DNA from 2 places in the Amycolatopsis sp. NPDC005961 genome. Region 2 is predicted to be linked to the other one. Evidence: riboswitches for the same ligand, from Rfam matches in the RefSeq annotation. Region 2 holds a riboswitch; the other holds the start of a gene.
What was found. A riboswitch is a leader RNA that binds a small molecule or an ion and turns the genes downstream of it on or off. The one in region 2 is predicted to bind S-adenosylmethionine.
Positions count from the first base shown of each region.

Region 1 (7,172 bases), on a different contig from region 2:
CACCCCGACCGCCGTCCCCTGCTCGAACCCACCCGCGACCAGGCCACCGGCGACCCGCCGGGCCTGTTCGTGCACCTCGGCCCAGGTCCGCCGGACCGGCTCCTTCGGCTCTCCGGTGACCATGCCACGCTGCTGACCCCGGCCCGCCGCGGTGGCGACGAGCGTGTCCACGAACCTGCTCATGGCCAGAGATTACTGTCTCGCTGTCAACATCCGCCGATCAAGGCGGAAACAGCTCACTCCAGCAGCTCGGAGGTCTCCAGCCAGCGGCCCTCGACGTCCGCCACCTCGGCCTGGACGCCCTTCAGCTCGGCGTTGAGCGACATCAGCTTCGCCGGGTCCGTCGCCGCCTCCAGCAAGGCCGCGTGGAGCTTCTCCTCCTTCGCGTGCAGCTGGTCCAGCTTGCGCTCCAGGCGCCCCAGATCCTTCTGTGCCGCGCGCAGGTCCGCCGCCGACTTCTTCGCCTCTGCCTTCGCCGCCGTCGGGGCCGCCGCGGCCGCCGGTTCCTTGGCCAGCGCGCGACGGTTCAAGTACTCCTCGATGCCGCCCGGCAGGTGGGTGATGCGGCCGTCGCCGAAGAGGGCGACGATCGTGTCGCAGACGCGTTCCACCAGGTAGCGGTCGTGCGAGACCACGACCATCGTGCCCGGCCAGCCGTCGAGGAGGTCCTCCAGCTGCTGCAGCGTGTCGATGTCCAGGTCGTTCGTCGGCTCGTCGAGGAGCAGGACGTTCGGCTCGGCCATCAGCAGCCGGCACAGCTGCAGCCGGCGCCGCTCGCCGCCCGACAGGTCGCCGACCGGGGTCCACTGGCGCTCCTGCGGGAAGCCGAGCTTCTCGCCCAGCTGCGACGCCGTCATCTCCTGCTTGCCGAACACCACGCTCCCGGCCACCTGCTCGATCGCCTGTAGCACGCGCAGGTCGCCGGGCAGGTCGTCGAGCTCCTGGCGCAGGTGCGCGAGCGCGACCGTCTTGCCCTCGATCCGGCGTCCGGTCGAGCCTTCGACGTCGCCGCCCAGCAGCTTCAGCAGGGATGTCTTGCCGGAGCCGTTGACCCCGACCAGGCCGATCCGGTCGCCCGGCCCGACCCGCCAGGTGACGTGGTCGAGCAGCGTCCGGTCGCCGACCGTGTACGTCGTGTCTTCCAGCTCCAGCACGGTCTTGCCCAAGCGCCGCTTCGCGAACGCCATCAGCTCGACGGAGTCGCGCGGCGGCGGCACGTCCGCGATCAGCGCCTCGGCCGCGTCGATGCGGTAGCGCGGCTTCGACGAGCGCGCCTGCGGGCCGCGGCGCAGCCACGCCAGCTCCTTGCGCGCCAGGTTCTGCCGCTTCTCCTCGGCCGTCGCGGCCAGCCGCGCCCGCTCGGCGCGCGCGAAGATCCAGTCGGCGTAACCACCTTCGTACTGCTCGACGCGGCCGTTCGCGACCTCCCACGTCAGGCTCGCGACGGTGTCGAGGAACCACCGGTCGTGGGTGACGACCACGACCGCGATCCGCCGGTTCAGCAGGTGGTCGGCGAGCCACTGGACACCTTCGACGTCCAGGTGGTTGGTCGGCTCGTCGAGCACGACGAGGTCGAGCTCGCCGGTCAGCGCGGCGGCCAGGGAGACCCGGCGCCGCTCGCCGCCGGAGAGGTTCGCGGTCGGCGTGTCCAGCCCGATCGCGGTGATGCCCAGGCCGTCCACAATGGACCGGACGCGCGCGTCGGCCGCCCATTCGTGCTCGGCGCCGTAGCGTTCGAGCACGACCTCGCCGACGCTGCTGCCGTCCGGCAGCTCGGTCCGCTGGGTGACCACGGCCATCCGCAGGCCGCCGACGTGGCTCACCCGCCCGGAATCCGGCGCGGCGAGTCCGGAAAGGACTTCCAGGAGGGTGGTCTTGCCGCCGCCGTTGAGACCGACGACACCGATGCGCTGCCCGGCCGCGACGCCCAGTGAGACGCCGTCCAGCAGTGGCTTCACCCCGTAGGACTTGCTCACCGCTTCCAGGTTGACCAGGTTGGCCATCCGCTCAGCCGTTCCTTTCCGAGAAGTATGAATCCACAGTGGACGATCAGGCGTGCACGCGCGGCGGCGCCGGGCGTGGGGCGTCGTCCCCGCCGACCACGCGGGCGCCGGGCACCGGGCCGTGCGCCACCCGGACCGTGCGGCACACCCCCGCGCCCGACAGCTCCGCGGCGACCTCCACCGCCGACCGCGCGTCCTCGCAGAGGAACGCGCACGTCGGGCCGGATCCGGAGACCGTGCCGGCGAGCGCGCCCGCGTTGACGCCCGCCCGCAGCGTCCGGCGCAGTTCGGGCCGCAGCGAAACCGCTGCCGCCTGGAGGTCGTTGCCCAGCAGCAGCGCCAGCTGCCGCGGGTCGCCCGAGGCCAGTGCTTCGACGACCGGGGTGTGCGAGCCGATCCGCGGCGGGTTGCCCGCCGCGCGCAGGCGGTCCAGCTCCTTGAACACCTTCGGCGTCGACAGGCCTTCGGAGTCGAAGGCCAGCACCCAGTGGAACGTGTGCCGCGACAGCACCGGGACGAGCTGCTCGCCCCGGCCGGTGCCCAGCGCCGTGCCGCCGTAGAGGGCGAACGGGACGTCGCTGCCCAGGCCGGCGGCGATCTCGGCCAGCTCGTCGCGCGTGACGTCGAGGTTCCAGAGGCTCGACAGCCCGACCAGGGTCGCCGCGGCGTCGGCGCTGCCGCCCGCCATGCCGCCCGCGACCGGGATGCCCTTGCGCAGCACCACCCGGACGTTCGGCTCTTCGGTGCGGCCGACGTGCGCGGAAAGCGCTTCGACCGCGCGCCAGGCCAGGTTGGTGCCGTCGGTGGGCACCGAGCCTTCGCCCTCGCCGTAGATCTCCAGCCCCGGCTCGTCGGTGACCGCGACGGTCACTTCGTCGGTCAACGACAGAGCCTGGAACACGGTCACCAGCTCGTGGTAACCGTCTTCGCGCAGGTCGTCGACCGCCAGGTGCAGGTTGACCTTGGCCGGGACCCGGACGGTGACTGGGGGCGGAACTACAGCGAGCACCCGACCAGCCTACGTGGCCACGGAAACGCCCCGATGCGACGTGCGCATCGGGGCGTCTTCGGCGTCCAAGGTCAGGCTGCAGCAACACCCTGGGGGCCACGCGCCGTGTGCGTCACGTGGCCGCCGCGCTCGGCGACCCACGCCAGCGCCGCGTCGGCCCGCTCGCCGCGGACGCCGAGGCGGAACCGGCCGACCGGCGTGTCGCCGATCCGGGTCAGGCCGCCGCCGATCGTGGCGAACTCGACGTCGAAGCGGCCCGCGGCCTCGGGCAGCAGCGCGCCGACCGACGCGAAGCCGACCAGCACGACGTCGGCCGAGCGGTCGTAGCGCGCGATCTGGGCGCGGGTGGTCTCGATGGCGGGCAGCAGCGCCTGCGCGGTGCGGCTGGCCGGGTTCGAGACCAGGTCGAGGACGGTGCCGCGCTCGACGACCGTGCCGTCTTCGAGCACCGCGACGTCGTCGCAGACCCGGCGGACCACGCCGGCGTCCGGGGTCGTGACCACGATGGTGGTGCCCAGCTCGGCGCGGGCGCGGTCGAGCACGGTGAGCACCGCGCCGGCCTCCTCCGGGTCGATGCCGGCGGTCGGGTCGTCGGCGAGCAGCACGGCCGGCGCCGCGGCCAGCGCCTTCGCGACCGCGACGCGGCGGAGCTGGCCCTCGGTCAGCTCGCCGGGCCGCTGCGTCGCGCGCTGCGTCAGGCCGACGAGGTCGAGGAGCGAGCCGACCCGGCTGCGGCGCTGCGGGCCGTCGACGCCGAGCTGCTCGAGCGGGGAGGCGATGTTGCCGGCGATCGTGCGCTCGGCGATCAGCTCCGGTTTCGTCGAAACGACGCCGAGCTGACGGCGGATTTCGCGCAGCCGGCGGCCGTCGAGGGTGCCGGTGTTGAGGCCGTCGAGGCGGACGACGCCGCGGTCGGGCCGCTCCTGCAGCGCGATGCAGCGGGCGAGGACGGACTTGCCGGACCCGGCCGGGCCGACCACGCCGAACAGCGAGCCGGCCTGGACCTCGACGCTCACGTCGCGCAGGGCGACGACCGAGTTTCCGTTGGTGGCAAAGGTTTTGGACAGGTTTTCGACGGTGATCACGAAGGCTCCAGAAAACGGGGTGCGCGCACGAAACGGCACCCGGCCGCAGGCGAAGTCCGTCCTATGTGGACGGTGCGTGAAGAAGGGGTGGACCGGCTACGACAAGCTCAGTGGGAGCGTCGACATGCGGTCACGGAGCGGCGGCCTTCGTCGACTACGCGACGCCTGGTCAGGAGCAGGGGGCGAGCTACCCTCTTCATCGGAAACGGCCTCCATCGGTCCTGGCGGTAGCACCTGCCCTGCGGAGGGTGGTTGCTGCGACTTCGGCGAGCCAGGTCTCTCAGTCGCTCGGGATGGACGCTTCCGAGTAAAGCCGATCCCGAGGAGCGAAAGCAAGCCTGTTGGCCCAGATCACACGAGTGGAGGTGTCCGAATCGCGAGATCGCACGTCAAGAGGCGTATTTTCACCGACCGGCGTTGACTTCCACTGTGGACGTGCTAACGCGCGGCGGCGAGCCTCGCGAAGTCGTGCACGTTCAGCTGTTCACCGCGGGTCTTCGGGTCGATCCCGGCGGCCGTGAGCAGCTCCCCGGCCCGCTCGGCCGAGCCCGCCCAGCCGGCGAGCGCGGCGCGGAGCGTCTTCCTGCGCTGTGAGAAAGCGGCGTCCACGAGGCCGAAGAGCCGATCGCGGTCGTCCGACGCCGGAGCGTCACCGCGCTCGAAGGCGACGAGCGCGGAGTCGACGTTCGGCACCGGCCAGAACACCGAACGCGGCACGGCGGCGACCTTGCGCGCCGGGCCGTACCAGGCGAGCTTGACGCTCGGCACGCCGTAGATCCGGCTGCCGGGGCCGGCCGCCATCCGGTCGGCGACCTCGGTCTGGACCATGACGAGGCCGGACGTCAGGGAGGGCACCTCGGCGAGCAGGTGCAGCACGACCGGGACGGCGACGTTGTAGGGCAGGTTGGCGACGAGCGCGGTCGGCTCGCCCAGGTCGTCCTTGCTGACGCGCATCGCGTCGGCTTCGACGACGGTCAGCCGCTCCGCGGCCTCGGGACCCCGCTCGGCGACGGTCTTGGGCAGCCGGTCGGCGAGCTTGGGATCGATCTCGACGGCGACGACGCGCGCGCCGGTGGCGAGCAGCCCGAGGGTGAGCGACCCGAGCCCGGGCCCGACCTCGAGGACGACGTCGTCCGGGCCGACGTTCGCCAGCTCGACGATCCGCCGGACGGTGTTGGGATCGTGCACGAAGTTCTGCCCGAGCTTCTTGGTCGGCCGCACGTCCAGCTCGGCCGCCAGCCCGCGGATCTCGGCAGGTCCCAACAGTTCAACCACCGCACGAGCCTACCCAGGGGGCATCGCACGTGATCGAGCGGTCGACACGCGTGACCAGAAGGTCGACACGCGTGATTGAGCAGTCGACACGGCTAGGCCGGCCGCCCGGGCCGTGTCGACCCTTGAATCACGCGTGTCGACCCTCGAATCACGGGTGTCGACTCTTCGCGCACGCGAAACGGCCCCCACCTCGGCGAGGTGGGGGCCGTTCGAAAAGCGTGTCAGGCCTTCTTGCCGCAGACCGGCCAGGCGCTGTAGCCGCCGCGCGCGTCGCGGACCTTCTCCGCGATCGCGATCTGCTGCTCACGCGAAGCCTGGCTCGGCAGGTTCGCGTACGCGTCGCCGCCGTAGGCGTCCCACGTGCGCTTGTCGAACTGGAGGCCGCCGTAGTAGCCGTTGCCGGTGTTGATGGCCCAGTTGCCGCCCGACTCGCACTGCGCGATGCGGTCCCACGAGGAACCGTCGCCGATCGCCGGCGTCGGGGCCTGCTTGGTGCCGACGTGGATGATCTTCGGCTTCGGCTGGGTGATGACCTGCTCGGAGATGCTCTCGCGGGAGACCTCTTTGCCGTTCTTCTGCGTGACCTTGTAGGTCACCATCTTCTCGCCCGGGGTGCCCGGGTCCTCGACCGAGGTCTTGCCCTTGGCCAGGTCCGGGTCGTCGACCTTCTGCTCGGGCGGGGCGATGTCTTCCTTCTGGACGACCGTCGAGACGCCGGTGCGGCTGATGTGCACCTCGGCGCCGTCGGTCAGCTTGACGTCCAGGCCACCCTCGGCCTGGTCCTCCGGGCCCAGGGTGAGCTTGTACTCGCCCAGGAACTCCTTCGTGGTGACCGCGGTCGTGGTGACCTTCTTCGGCGCGTTGGCGCCGTCGTAGAGCGTGAGGTTCTTGAGGGTCTTGATCTCGACCGTGGCGCCCTGCAGCGGCAGCTCGCCGTCCTTCGGCATCGACATCCACGTGCCGGGCTTGTCCACGCCGGCCATGCCGAGCTGGCCCAGCGCGTCGCCGAGGTGGGTCGCGCGGACCCAGGAGGTGTGCTCCGAGCCGTCGACGATCATCTTCAGCTGGCGGCCGCGCTCGAGCTTGATGACGCCGCCGTCGCCGACCTCCGCCTGGGGGGACGGGGAGAGCGAGTCGTGCGCGCCGACCGACAGGCCCGCGTCCTCCAGCACCTCGCCGACGGTGTCGCCGAACGAGTGCACGGTGGTCTGCTGGCCGTCGACGTCGACGGTGATGCTCTTGTTCATCGCCAGCGCGGCCGCGCCGCCGCCGGCGACGCTGATCATGACGCTGAGGACGGCGCCCTTGAGGAAGCGGCGCTTCCAGACCTTGGAGGTCGCCCGGATGCTCTCGTCCATCGCGGCCTTCTTGGCCTGCGGGGACGCGGTCCGGTCCGCCTCGAACTCGTCCGGGAGGACGATCGGGGGAAGGAAAGTGGTTTCCGCGTTGATGAGGCGGATCAGCTCGTCGACGTCGACGTCGATCTCGGCCATCATCGCGTCGGCGTCGGGGCCGAGCGCGGCGAGGATGTCCTGCTGCGTGATGTTCGGGTCGTCGGAGAAGTCGAGCTGACCGTACGCGGTGTCCTCGAAATAACTGCGTTCGAGGACGGCGGAGCGCGCTCCAGCCTGTCTGCTACCTGTCACCGGGTCGTTCCCTTTCCCAAGACGCCGTTCGGGGCGGCGTCTTTACGTCTGGGCCCGCAGCCGGCGCCATCGTCACGGTTCCGGTCGTACCTACCCGGTTCCGCTTCCCCGACGTGCACTGACGTGACTGTGGGCGTAACAGTCGGCAACTGCA
Region 1 covers NZ_JBEXVF010000020.1:49,994-57,165, forward strand. The annotation lists gene ABZ342_RS20105 (fatty acyl-AMP ligase) at 1-183, opposite strand, end outside; gene ABZ342_RS20110 (ABC-F family ATP-binding cassette domain-containing protein) at 237-2,003, opposite strand; gene ABZ342_RS20115 (4-(cytidine 5'-diphospho)-2-C-methyl-D-erythritol kinase) at 2,050-3,012, opposite strand; gene ABZ342_RS20120 (ATP-binding cassette domain-containing protein) at 3,084-4,097, opposite strand; SAM riboswitch class I at 4,307-4,397, opposite strand; gene rsmA (16S rRNA (adenine(1518)-N(6)/adenine(1519)-N(6))-dimethyltransferase RsmA) at 4,536-5,372, opposite strand; gene ABZ342_RS20130 (resuscitation-promoting factor) at 5,594-7,018, opposite strand.
Region 1: it holds a riboswitch for S-adenosylmethionine, as region 2 does, so the genes downstream of both, ABZ342_RS20120 (ATP-binding cassette domain-containing protein) here and ABZ342_RS00815 (aminotransferase class V-fold PLP-dependent enzyme) in region 2, are expected to answer to the same signal.

Region 2 (7,172 bases):
CGCGATCAGCAGGTCGGTGACCGTGAACTCGGCCATCCGGGTGTCGATCGACGCGACGCGGTCTTCGGCCGTGGCGATCAGGACCGCGCGGGTGACGCGGTCCTCCGCCGACAACCCCTCGGCGTCCAGCGCGCGGGCCCGCTCGGCGAACCCGGCGAGCCGCGCCCGGTGCGCCCGTTCGGCGTCGGCGGACAGATCCGGCAACCCCGGCTCGGCCGGGCGGATGCCCAGCAGCGCGGGCGTCAGCGGATCGGCGGCGAACAACGCTTCGACGAACTCGTCGGCGAGTTCGGTGACCGCGGTCATGGCAGGACCCCCAGCGTCGGTGTTGTGCTCCACGGCCGACCCTAACGGAGATCACCGACAGGAACGGTGTGCTGTTCGCCGGGGGCGGACCACCTCGGCGTGGTCACGGCGGCGAGGCGGTAGCGTTCAGCGGGTGGCCGTGACCGATCCCGTGGATACCCGCCTGCTCGCCGCGCTCGCCGAACTCGGCAAGGCGGCGGTGCACGAGCTGGCGGCCAAGGTCGGCATGGATCCGCGCGAGGTCGCCTACCGGCTGGTGGCGCTGTCCGGCAGCGGGCTGCCGCTGCTCGTCGGCGTCGAGAGCGACCCCCAGGGACTCCGGGCGGCGATCGCGGGCTCGCCGCCGTCGTGGGCGAACCGGCCGCCCCAGCAGTTCCCACCGCCGCAGCAGTTCCCGCCGCCGACGTCCCAGCCGGTGCCGCAGCAACCCGCGCCGCCGATGCCGCCGCCGGGCCCGCACGGTGTCCCGTCCGGGCCGTACAACGTGCAGGGCGTGCCTTCGGGGCCGTACAACGTGCAAGGCGCGCCGTCCGGGCCGTACAACGTCCAGGGGACGCCGTCCGGGCGGTACCCGGGCCCGCCGCCCGGGCCTCCCCAGCAGCGCCCGCCCCAGCAGTTCGTCCCGCCGCCGGACCCGGTCGTGAGCACGTGGGGCCTGCCGCAGACGGCGTCGTGGGCCCGCGGCGACGAGCCCGCCCGCCCCGCGGCCCCGGCCGGTGGCAAGCGGGGCCGGATCCGCGAGGTCCTGGAGACCCAGGGCCTGGAGGGCGAGCAGCTGTCGGTGCAGCTGCTGGAGGTCCAGGACCCGGCGGACTCCCTGTTCAGCGCGGCCGGCTACCGCCTGGAAGAGGGCGAGCGCTCGGTGGTCGTGCACACCGAGATCACCAACCGCGGGGCGATCCCGTTCGCGTCGCTGCCGGACAACTACCTCGAGCTGCTCGCCGCCGACGGCACCGCGATCGGCAAGGCCCCGGTGTCGCTGACGTCGCGGCCGCCGCACAAGATCGGCGTCCAGCCCGGCGAAACCCTGGGCGGCCACACGGTCTACGTCCTCCCGGACGCGACGCGGGTGGTGTCGGTCCGCTGGAGCCCGCGGCCGGAACCGGACGAGCGCACGCTGACCTGGTCGATCGAAGACTGAGGCTTGTTCTGGTCAGCCCGCCGCGACCCGCGCGGAAACCGCCGGCCACCGGAGGAGCCATGCGGCGGGCGACGGCTGAACAAGCCTCACTAGTAGCTCTCGTCCCGCAGAGTTTCCAGAGCCTTCGCCAGGTCGTCCGGGTACTCCGACTCGAACTCGACCCAGCGGCCGTCGGCCGGGTGCGCGAACGCCAGGGTCTTCGCGTGCAGCCACTGCCGGCTCAGGCCGAGGTGGCGGGCCAGTACCGGGTCCGCGCCGTACGTCAGGTCACCGACGCACGGGTGCTTCAGCGCCGAGAAGTGGACGCGGATCTGGTGCGTCCGCCCGGTTTCGAGCTTGATGTGCGCCAGCGACGCCGCGCGGAAGGCCTCGACGACCTCGTAGTGCGTCACGCTCGGGCGGCCGCCCTGGACGACCGCGAACTTGTAGTCGTGGCGCGGGTGGCGGTCGATCGGGGCGTCGATCGTGCCGCGCATCGGGTCGGGGTGGCCCTGGACGATCGCGTGGTAGCCCTTGTCGACGGTGCGTTCCTTGAACGCGCGCTTGAGCACCGTGTACGCGTGCTCGCTCTTGGCCACCACCATCACGCCGGTCGTGCCCGCGTCGAGGCGGTGCACCACGCCCTGGCGCTCGGCCGCGCCCGACGTCGCGATCCGCAGGCCGGCCGCGGCGAGGCCGCCGACCACCGTCGGGCCGGTCCAGCCGGGGCTCGGGTGCACCGCGACGCCGACCGGCTTGGAGATCACGACGATGTCGTCGTCGTCGTGGAGGATCTGCATGCCGTCGACCGGCGCGGCGATGATCTCGACGGGGTTCGCCGGCTCCGGCAGCGTGATCTCCAGGAGACCGCCCCCGGACAGCCGGTCGGACTTGCCGGCGGGCCGGCCGTCGAGCAGCACGTCGCCGGATTCGGCCAGTTCCGCGACGACCGTGCGGGAGAGCCCGAGCAGCTTGGCGAGGCCGGCGTCGACCCGCATCCCGTCGAGCCCGTCGGGCACCGGGAGCATCCGCGCGCTCACGCCTGCTCCTCGGTCTTCTTCTTGTCCTTGGTCGACGTGCCGTCATAGTCCTTGCCCAGCAGGGACAGCAGCACGATCAGCGCGCCGCCGACGCAGATCGCCGAGTCGGCGATGTTGAAGATCGCGAAGCCCTTGCCGTTCGGGGCGAACGCCGAGATGAAGTCGACGACGTGGCCCCGCAGCCCGCCCGGCGCGCGGAAGACGCGGTCGGTCAGGTTGCCGAGAGCGCCGGCGAGCACGAGGCCGAGCCCGATGGCCCAGCCGATCGAGCGCAGCCGCCGGGACAGCCAGATGATCGCGACGACGACGGCCAGCGCGACGAGCGCGAGCACCCACGTCATGCCGGTGGCCATCGAGAACGCGGCACCCGGGTTGCGGATCACCTGCAGGTAGACGAGACCGCCGAGGATCCGGACCGGCTCCTTGCCCTCGAGGTTGGCGGCGACCAGGTTCTTCGTCACCAGGTCGATCGCCCAGAACACGACCGCGACGGCGAACACCCAGCCCACGCGGCGCTTCGGCAGCGGCTTCGCCGGCGCTTCCGGTGTCTCCCGCACGGTCTCGGGCACCGCCTCTTCGGGCGCGGCGGTGTCGGGTTCGGAGTGGCTGGGGTCGGTGCTCACCGCTCCATTGTCCACGGCTGGTCAGGGCGCGTCGGCGGCAGTGTCACGGGGCCGCCGCAGGAGCACCGCGAACGCGGCGGCGAACAGCACGCCCGCCGCGCCCAGCGCACCGCTGACCGGCGGCTGGAAGAGCACGGTGACCAGTGCGAACACCACGGCCACGGCCAGCACGAACCGGCTGCGCTCGTACGCCGCCAGCACCAGCAGCCCCAGCGCCGCCACGAGCGGGCCCCGGACGTCGCCGGACAGCCGCAGCTCCAGCGCGCCGACCAGGTCGAGCAGCGGGAGGGCGACCAGTGCGCCCAGCGTCCCGAGCACGAAGCGGACCGGCCGCGGCGGTGTGCCGGCGCGGCGCAAGCCCAGCCAGTACCACCCGGCCACGGCGAGCACGACGGCGGCGAGACCGGCGAGCCAGCCGAGCGTCGCCGACGGCACGACGTCGGTGGAAGTGGCGATGGCGACGGCCGAGAGCCGGTTCTCGGGCAGGCCCGCGCCGCCGAGCCCGCCGGTGCCGAGGGACACCCCCCGGCTCAGCTCGTAGCCGCGCATAGTGGCGAACTCGCCGGCCACCGGGGTGGCCGGGACCAGCGCCACCACCGCCATCACGAGCAGGGCGAACCCCAGCGCGGCCAATGGGAACCAGAGTCGTCGTCCATCCCCCATCGGGGCAGGTTAGCGCTCAGCAGAACGGCGGCAGCTCGCGCGGGTCGCCGACCGGGGCCCAGCGGCCGTCGACCTTCGCGTACTCCCAGCGAGCCCCGCGCGCCACGATCTGGCGCAGCGCCAGCACCACCCGGTCGACGTGCTCTTCGGTGCTGCCCAGGCCGAGGCTGACGCGGATCGCCTGCTGCCCGCTGCCGCCGGCGACGCCGATGAGGCGCTTGGCCGCGATGTGGGCGCAGAACGCGCCGTCGCGCACGCCGATGCCGTATTCGGCGGACAGCACCGCCGCCACCCAGCCCGGGTCGAAGCCGTCGACGACGAAGCTGAGCGTGCCGACGCGGTCGACCGGCGCGTCGAACAGCCGCAGCTCGGCGCAGCCCGGGATGCCCTCGAGTCCCTTGCGCAGCCGGGTGAGCAGGGCCTGCTCGTGCGCCACGACGGCGTCCCAGTTCTCGCTCAGCGTCTCGCACGCGACGCCGAGCGCGTACACGCCGACGGTGTTGGGCGAGCCGGCTTCGTGCCGCTCGGGGCCGGTGTTCCAGACCACCGCGTCCTCGGTGACGAGCTTGGTCGCGCCGCCGCCGGCGAGGTACGGCCGGGCGGCGCGCAGCCAGTCGGCGCGGCCGATCAGCGCACCCGCGCCGAAGGGCGCGTACAGCTTGTGGCCGGACAGGGCGACGTAGTCGACGTCCAGCTCCTTGATCGAGATCCGGCGGTGCGGGACCAGTTGCGCGGCGTCGAGCGCGATGCGGGCGCCGTGCTTCCGGGCCACCGCGGCGATCTCCGCCACCGGCAGGAGCTCACCGGTCACATTGGACGCTCCGGTGACGACGACCAACCGGGGCCCCTGTGGGGAATCCGCGAGGGCTTCGTCCACAGCGGACACCGCGGCGAGGCGCGTGCGCGGGGTCGGGATCCGCCGGACGTTCGGGCCCTGCCACGGCAGCAGCGCGGCGTGGTGCTCGGTGTCGAAGACGACGACCGTGGTGTGCCGCGGCAGGCTGCGGGCGAGCAGGTTGAAGGAGTCGGTGGTGTTGCGGGTGAAGACGACGGTGTCGGTGCGACGGGCGTCGACGAAGCGGCGCAGGACGTCGCGGGTGCGCTCGTAGAGGCGCGTCGAGACCTGCGACGCGAAGCCGGCACCGCGGTGGACGCTGGCGTACCAGGGCAGGAACTCGTCGACCTTCGTGCGGACGGCGTCGAGGCAGGGGGCGCTCGCGGCGTGGTCGAGGTTGGCGTAGCCGATGGTTTCGCCGGTGACCAGCGGGACCCGCAGCGCGGCCCCGGCGACGGCCGGGATGTCGTGCGTGGCAAGGCTTTCGGCGAAGACGACCCGGGCAGTGGCGGTGCTGGTGGTGCTGGTGCGATCGATGGCGAGAGTCATCGGTGCCTCCTCGGCGGTCCGGGGGACCCCGGCGAGGGGCCCGCGCTTGCCCGTCGCACGGCGCGACCGGCCCGGTCTTCACCCGGGGCACCCCACCGCGGTAGGAGGGTTGCCGGCCAGCAAGCCGGGGCTGAACGCTGGCACTCATGACCTGAGCCAGAAGGTAACCGAGAACGCCGCCGCCGGCCAACCCCCGCCTCACATTCTGAGACGCCGCTCACACACCGTGAGGACCTCAGAGCTTCGCGCGGAAACGTCCCGGGAGCTGCGTCACGGCGTTGTCGGCGAGGTGGGTCGCCGTGCCGGTGTACTGCTCGGCGCCCGCGGTGAAGCGCCAGCCGCCGATCGACTTCCCGTCGACCGGTTCGCCGCTGGCCGCCGCGACGACCGTCGAGACCTCGGCGAACGACTTGCCGTCCCAGTTCGCCGCCGCCGGGGCATCGGGGAGGGTCCAGAGCGTGAAGTGCACGTGGGCGCCGGTGCTGCTGCCGCCGCACGGGAGCGCGTTGCCGGTCGAGCCGAGCTCGGCTCCGGCCTCGACGTGCTCACCGTCGGTGACCTCGATGCCCTCCATGTGGTAGTACCCGGTTCGCCAGCCGCCGTCGTGGTCGATGGTCACCCAGTCGCCGCCCGCGCAGTGCTGCAGGTGGACGGTGCCGGCCAGCGGCGCGCGCACGGTGCGGTCGGCCGGGCTGAAGTCGATGGCGTTCTTGACGCCGGTGCTGCCGTCGTCGGAGTGGATGCCGGCCGAGTAGACCTGCTGACCGGCTTTGAACGGCAGGGCGAGCGCCGGGAACGGTGCCACTTCGGCGGTCGCGGTGGCGGGGACGGCCAGCCCGAGTCCGGCCGTGGCAGCGACGAGCAGAACCGCGAGACGAAGCTTTGTCACCGTGCGTACTCCTTTGACTTGATGTTCACCCATTCGAACTAGCCGATTCGGGCGCACTGTAATCCAAAAGAGGGAACGTTGGGAAGATCGAGTGAGATTTTCGTGAACCGGGGCGAGTACCACCCCGGCCGGCTCAGCGGCCGGACTCGCCCTTCCAGCGGGCCAGGCGGCCGGCCCGGTCCACCGCGCGGAGCCGGCGCTCGACGGAGTCGCGGACCTCGCTGGTCGTGACCACCAGCAGCTGGTCCAGCTCCTGCAGCCGGCTGGTCTTCTGCGGGGTGAAACCGGCGCCTTCGCGCACGAGCAGGCTGACCGTCGCGCCGACCGGCAGCCGCAGCTCCGACAGGTACACGCCGTGCAGCTTCGACCCGGGCTGGATGCGGACCTGCAACAGCTCGGCACCCAGCTCGTCCAGCGGCGCGGAGTCGACTTCGATCTCGTGCGGCTCGGACTTCTTCGCCAGCCCGAGCCAGCGCCCGAGCGGCCCGAGCGTCGCCCCCTGGACCAGCGTCAGCACGATGACCAGCACGAACACCGCGTTGACCAGCCGTTGCGCGCCGGGCACCCCCTGCGACAGCGGGATCATGGCGAGCACGATCGGCACCGCGCCGCGCAGCCCGGCCCACGACAGGAACGCCTGCTCCCGCCACGGCAGGCGGAACGGCAGCATCGCCAGCACGACCGAGATCGGCCGGGCCAGCAGCAGCACGACGGCCCCGGCGACCAGGCCCGGTACCACCGCCTCGAGCACCCGGCCCGGCGAGGCGAACAGGCCGAGCAGCACGAACAGCCCGATCTGCGCCAGCCAGCCGAGGCCCTCGGCGAACGACAGCGTGTCCGAGCGGTGCGGCAGCCGCGAGTTGCCGAGCACCAGCGCGGCGACGTAGGTGGCGAGCAGCCCGGACGCGTGCAGCAGCTGCCCGGACGAGTAGGCGACGACGCACACCGCGACCGTGGCGAGCGGGTAGAGCCCGGTCGCCGGCAGCGCGGCGCGGCGCAGCGCGATCCCGCCGAGCCAGCCGAAGGCGAGCCCGATCGCCAGGCCCGCCCCGAGCTCGTAGACGACCAGCAGCGGCAGCGTCCAGTCCACAGTGGCGCCTTCGGCCAGCACCACGACGGCGATGTACGCCGGCGCGTCGTTGATGCC
Region 2 covers NZ_JBEXVF010000001.1:163,230-170,401, forward strand. The annotation lists gene ABZ342_RS00790 (DUF885 domain-containing protein) at 1-306, opposite strand, end outside; gene ABZ342_RS00795 (AsnC family protein) at 440-1,447, shown strand; gene ABZ342_RS00800 (RluA family pseudouridine synthase) at 1,537-2,466, opposite strand; gene lspA (signal peptidase II) at 2,463-3,023, opposite strand; gene ABZ342_RS00810 (hypothetical protein) at 3,111-3,752, opposite strand; gene ABZ342_RS00815 (aminotransferase class V-fold PLP-dependent enzyme) at 3,769-5,136, opposite strand; SAM riboswitch class IV at 5,174-5,288, opposite strand; gene ABZ342_RS00820 (M23 family metallopeptidase) at 5,372-6,025, opposite strand; gene ABZ342_RS00825 (potassium/proton antiporter) at 6,159-7,172, opposite strand, start outside.